Linked DNA regions of Metabacillus sp. KUDC1714. The protein of the gene in region 1 interacts with the protein of each later gene in a pairwise test. Links are inferred from orthologs where the notes say so. Each region holds a gene or a part of one and is shown in the gene's direction. Other genes may lie near its edges. The genes, in order: HUW50_RS19380 and HUW50_RS01545.

Region 1 (3,142 bases):
CCCAGGTGCGAAAGAATCTGGTTTTGGACAATTTTTAGCTAAAATATGTGATCCATATTTAGAACCCTTTCGCAAGATAATACCACCATTAGGAATGATTGATATCTCTCCAATCGTAGCAATTTTGGCTTTGAGATTTGCACAGTCTGGCGTGGCTGCACTTTTTAGAATGATTGGCTAAGGGACTTTTTGGTCCCTCTTTTTTCATACATAACATAATACATATTTTAACCATGCAATATAGTGTAACTGGAGTTGTAACCTATGGATCAAATATATCAACATTTTCGTGGTGAAGAACGACATTTTATCGATCAGGTTCTAGAATGGAAGGAAACCGTGCAAAATCAATATAGTCCAAAGCTATCAGATTTTTTAGATCCTCGAGAACAAGAAATTGTAGCTTCAGTAATTGGTGAAAATTCAGATGTAAAGGTTTCTTTTTTAGGTGGTGTAGAAGTCACTGAACGAAAAAGAGCTTTAATATACCCGGACTATTTTCTGCCAGAACAAGAGGATTTTAAGTTAACTCTTTTTGAAATACAATATGCTAGCAAATTTATCAATCTTCAGCATCGTCAGGTTCTAGGATCGCTTATGAGTCTGGGACTAAAACGTTCAAAATTTGGTGATATTCGTATTAATCAAGACATTGTGCAGCTAGTATGTGCAAGTGAGATTGCAGAATATTTAAAAGCTAACTTCCAAGAAATTGGTCGAGCTAAAATTAGTTTGAAGGAAATATGTTTGAACAAATTAATCCCCCAAATAGAAGAGATGCAAGAGCTAATTATGACGGTATCATCACTGCGACTTGATGTTGTATGCTCAGGGGTTTATAACATTTCACGGCAAAAAATCCAGCCACTTATTACAAATGGACTTGTTAAAGTAAATTGGAAAACGGTTGATTCCGTATCATTTGAATGTCGCGATGGAGATACACTCTCCGTACGTGGATATGGTCGCAGTGAAATAACAGCTGTTGAAGGGAAAACGAAAAAAGACAAGTGGAGATTAATTGTTAATAAACAAAAATAATAAGTTTACATGACCTTATCCTTATAAAAGTAAAATATTTTTGCCTAAATAACAGGATTTTCAACAAACCTGTCGAATTATGATTTATAATGTTGACAAGGATTAACTATTTAACTACATATTGGAGGTGGCATCCGTGCCTTTAACACCGTTAGATATCCATAATAAGGAGTTTAATAAAGGATTTCGTGGATATGATGAAGACGAAGTAAATGAATTTTTAGATCAAGTAATAAAAGATTATGAAATGATCATCCGCGAAAAGAAAGAGCTTGAATCACGCGTTATAGAACTAACTGAAAAATTAGGTCACTTTACAAATATTGAAGAGACATTGAATAAATCAATTATCATAGCTCAAGAAGCAGGAGAAGACGTTAAGAGAAATGCCCAGAAAGAATCAAAGCTAATAATTAAAGAGGCTGAGAAAAATGCGGATCGTATAATTAATGAATCATTATCGAAGTCTCGGAAAATTGCAATGGAAATTGAAGAGCTTAAAAAGCAATCAAAAGTATTTAGAACGCGATTCCAGATGTTAATTGAAGCACAACTTGATCTATTGAAAAATGATGATTGGGATCATTTATTAGAGTATGAAGTAGAACCAATTTTTGGTGAAGCAGAAGAAACTAAAAGCTAAACTTGACTTTTTCATTTTTTTTCGCATATAATACGAAAACATAGAGGTTTTTCTTATCGTTTAAGAAATAATAAAATTCTTGAACTTAGGATAAGCGCACGACATCCAGCTCCAGCGCCTAGCCCCTCGAGGTCATAAGCTAATTTAGAATTGAAGGCAAAGAACGCCTTCTATCCTAAATCATCTTATGCTTGTCGGGGCTGATCAAGGCGCTTGCGCTTTTGTTCATTAACAACCTTATAGTAAAACGGTGAAAGGGATAGTAATCCTTTACAATTCTTATATAGCGAATCGAGGATGGTGTAAGCTCGACATAAGGAAAAAGGATGAAGATCACCCTAGAGTTCCATGCTGAACATATTTGTAAGTAAGCACAGGCGAATCATTCTCGTTACGAATGCTTGAGTGGATTAGTTTTAATGAATTAATCTAATAGGGTGGTACCGCGAGATAAACCTTCTCGTCCCTTGTGGGATGAGAGGGTTTTTTGTGTTTTCTAAAGAAAGTTGTACCACAAAACAGGTAATTGGGAAATTGTCAGATTCTTGTTAGTCTCTCTTCGACCTTTCACAAAAAAATAAAATTCATCCTGAAGTGAAGACACTATTACAAGGCAGCAAACTTTTTCGGAAAAAATTAACTATTAAAAGCTGGAGGAATGAAAATGGATTATAAAGATACCTTGTTAATGCCAAAGACGGAATTTCCAATGCGTGGAAACCTTCCAAACAGAGAACCACTAATGCAAGAAAAATGGGAGCAAATGAATATTTACAATAAAGTACAAGAACGAACGAAAGATCGACCACTGTTCATTTTGCATGATGGTCCTCCTTACGCAAATGGTGATATTCATATGGGGCATGCACTTAATAAAATTTTAAAGGATTTTATTGTTCGTTATAAATCAATGACAGGCTTCTGTGCTCCATATGTTCCAGGTTGGGACACTCATGGATTACCAATTGAAACTGCATTGACTAAAAATAAAAAAGTAAAAAGAAAAGAAATGTCGGTCGCTGAGTTCCGTAAGCTATGTGAAGAGTATGCTTGGGAACAAATTAATGGGCAACGTGAACAGTTTAAACGTCTTGGTGTACGTGGTGATTGGGATAACCCATATGTTACGTTAAAGCCTGAGTATGAAGCTCAGCAAATCAAAGTATTCGGTGAGATGGCTAAAAAAGGTTATATTTACAAAGGCCTTAAACCAGTTTATTGGTCACCTTCAAGTGAATCTGCTCTAGCGGAAGCTGAGATCGAATATGCCGATAAACGCTCTCCATCAATTTATGTGGCATTCCCAGTTCAAGATGGGAAAGGTGTTTTAACAAATGATGAAAAAATCATCATCTGGACGACAACACCATGGACAATTCCAGCAAATTTAGGTATTTCCGTCCACCCAGAATTAGATTATAGTGTTGTAGCTGTAGATGGTGAAAAATTCGTTGTTGC
Region 2 (3,169 bases), 3.9 Mb from region 1 along the record:
TTGGAAAATAAAAAATGGAGCCATTACTTTAACAAAAATGGCGGATTGACTACTACCATACATGACAAGCATTAACGGCTCTGCAAAGATATATAAGACAACACATGCTAAGCCACCACTTACTATTGATAAACGAATTGACTGCTGAAGGCGATGCTCAACAAGTTTTAAATTGTTTTGTGCCATTGCTTCACTTATAGCAGGAACTAATGAAGTAGATAGGGAATATGTGATGAACGAAGGAAGCATTAATAATGGAAGGGCATATCCTGTTAGCCCACCATATTGTTTTGTAGCAACAGTGGTTAATACGCCTGCAATAGCTAGACTATTAGCAACAACAATTGGCTCAAAAAACCATGAAATTGATCCTATTAGCCGACTTCCTGTAGTTGGAAGGGCAATGCTCATTAATTGGTTAAACGTCTCTTTACCGTTTTTGACAGATTTGAAAAATTTTCTACGTATCTTAATTTTCTTTTTCACCTTGAACATCGCGGCGAGATAAATGAGGGAAACAAGCTCACCGATAACTGCTGAAATCATTGCACCTGCTGCTGCATACTCAATACCATATGGTAAAAAGGCACTTGTAAAAAGAGCAACTAAAGAGATTCGAACAACCTGTTCTAGTACTTGAGAAGCTGCAGCGGGACGCATGTTTTGCTTCCCTTGAAAATAACCACGAATTACAGATGAGATCGCAACTATTGGAACAACAGGTGCAATAGCTAATAGCGGCCATTTAATACGATCATCGGTAAACACATCTTCAGCTAAAATAGGTGCTAAAAAACTCATTGCTGGAGTGAAAAGAATACTTAAAGTTCCTGTGACAGCTAAAGAAACAACAAGTATTTTTTTGATTTTCCGGTGGTCTCCTTGTGCTTCAGCTTCAGCAACAAGCTTTGAGATGGCTACAGGTAAACCAAGCTGTGTAATCGTAATAACCAATACGAGAGTAGGTACAGCCATCATATATAAGCCTACACCTTCTTCTCCAATAAAGCGTGCTACGACAATTCGATTAATAAAACCTAGTACTCGCGTAATAAATCCTGCTAAAATTAAAATAAGCGTTCCTTTTAGAAACGTTTGTTTTGACATTTCTCTCCCTGCCTTCTCAAATAACGTGGAATCATATACAATTACTATATGCGGACCTGTGGGCCAAGCATGACAAGTTCTAACATGAAAGAGTGAAATGCATTCTATGTACATAAACAACTAGAGAAACAAAGAAGATCTATTTAGTTTAATTAAGGAGTGGAGTTAATGAATAGGCAGCCTTTGGATGAATTCAAAGATCATGTAAAACCTGCAATCATAAGCAAGCTTGAGGAATTTGTATTATTAGGCTATACAGATGTATCTGAGGAAAAACTATGGGGATTTTTAAAAAATAAAAAGTGGAAAAAAACAACAGAACTTTCAGTACATGAAGTTGTCCGTGATGTATTAGCACTAAAAATCGGTGATTTTATGAATTATGCAACAGTGGAATCTTATAAAACAGCAAACTGGTTTGATAGTGAAGAAGGAAAAGACGTCTTGAAAGACCTTATATAACGTTGATAAAATTGCATAAAAAAGCGTATAATTTTTAAGAAGAATGTTGCAAGTAAAGATTTTCTAGTTTACCAACAATATTTGCAGTCATACATAAATTGTTTTTTAGATTTTAAGGAGGATACATAATGGTCAAGCGTGGACGCATTATTGCGTTTTTTCTACTTGTCCTCTTTGTGGGAAGTTTAATTGGCTTAAACACAAACAGGGTGACAAACAACATCATATTAGGCTTAGATTTACAAGGTGGCTTTGAAATACTTTATGAAGTAAAGCCTGCAAATGAGGGTGACAAAATAACAAGGGATGTACTAGTTAGTACAGTGAATGCCCTACAAAAACGTGCCAATGTACTTGGTGTTAGTGAACCGAATATACAAATTGAAGGTGATGATCGGATTCGCGTTCAGCTTGCGGGTGTAGATGATCAAACGAAGGCACGAGAAATCCTTTCCACACAGGCTGAATTAACATTCCGTGATTATCAAGATAAAGAAATGTTAAATGGTGCTGATTTAGTTGAAGGTGGAGCAAGTCAGTCATTTGATGAACAAGGGAAGCCGAACGTTGCTATCAAGCTAAAGGACGCTTCAAAATTTAAAGAAGTAACTCAAGAGATTGTTGGTAATGCTCCTTATAATCAGTTGGTTATTTGGCTTGATTATGCAGAAGGTGATGCGTATCAGGAGGAGGCTACAAAGGCTGAACCAAAATTTATTTCTGCTCCAAATGTAGACCAAGTGTTCAATCAAACAGATGTGACAATTACTGGAGATTTTACGATACAAGAAGCAAAGGATTTAGCTAATTTATTAAATGCTGGTTCCCTTCCAGTTAAGTTAGATGAGATGTATTCAACCTCTGTTGGTGCACAGTTTGGTGAACAGGCTTTAGATCAAACAGTTCTTGCGGGTATAATTGGTATATCGATTATTTTCTTATTTATGATTGCTTTTTATCGCTTACCTGGGTTAATCGCAGTTATAACGTTATCTACGTATATTTACGTGATCCTCCAAGTGTTCGACTGGATGAATGGCGTATTAACATTACCTGGAATTGCTGCTCTTATTCTTGGGGTAGGGATGGCAGTTGATGCCAATATCATTACATATGAACGTATAAAAGAGGAACTAAAGCTAGGACGTACTGTTCGCTCAGCCTTTAAAGCAGGGTCGAGACGCTCCTTTGCTACAATTTTTGATGCAAACATTACAACGATACTCGCTGGTGGTGTCCTATTTTTCTTTGGGACTAGCTCTGTAAAAGGTTTTGCCACAATGTTAATTCTAAGTATAATTGTTAGTTTTATAACAGCTGTTTTCTTATCGAGAATCTTACTTGCTCTTTTGGTTGAAAGTCGTTGGCTTGATAAGAAAAAAGGATACTTTGGTGTGAAGAAAAAGGATATCTTAAGTATTGAAGAAACTGATGATGATACAACTGCTCCAACTAAGTTTGATCAAGTAGATTTCTTAAAGTATCGTAAGTTATTCTTTATGCTTTCAACAGTGGCTGTTATTGCAGGAATTATCATCTTATTGGTATTCAAGCTAAACTTAGGGATTGATTTTGCAAGTGGTACACGAGTTGAAGTTCT

Evidence for each region.
Region 2: the proteins of HUW50_RS19380 (region 1) and HUW50_RS01545 interact in binary tests that used the Bacillus subtilis proteins (3 or more experiments, as listed by UniProt). The link is inferred for Metabacillus sp. KUDC1714 from one-to-one orthologs.

Annotation. Positions count from the first base shown.
Region 1 is NZ_CP055263.1:4,211,804-4,214,945, forward strand. What follows is about bases 127-2,930. They hold HUW50_RS19380 (DivIVA domain-containing protein), read left to right. Parts: upstream 127-1,177; coding sequence 1,178-1,684; downstream 1,685-2,930. Other genes in these bases: HUW50_RS19370 (YggT family protein), read left to right, coding at 127-181; HUW50_RS19375 (YlmH family RNA-binding protein), read left to right, coding at 265-1,041; ileS (isoleucine--tRNA ligase), read left to right, coding at 2,349-2,930. Also shown: more of HUW50_RS19370, read left to right, coding at 1-126; more of ileS, read left to right, coding at 2,931-3,142. UniProt on the Bacillus subtilis protein: May act as a pilot protein, directing MinCD to the polar septation sites or by inhibiting MinCD at the midcell site of division. Required for polar localization of the chromosome during sporulation.
Region 2 is NZ_CP055263.1:303,464-306,632, reverse strand. What follows is about bases 92-2,922. They hold HUW50_RS01545 (post-transcriptional regulator), read left to right. Parts: upstream 92-1,275; coding sequence 1,276-1,569; downstream 1,570-2,922. Other genes in these bases: secDF (protein translocase subunit SecDF), read left to right, coding at 1,698-2,922; spoVB (stage V sporulation protein B), read right to left, coding at 92-1,107. Also shown: more of spoVB, read right to left, coding at 1-91; more of secDF, read left to right, coding at 2,923-3,169. UniProt on the Bacillus subtilis protein: Required for post-transcription initiation control of the comE operon. Promotes the accumulation of its target comE mRNA to septal and polar sites.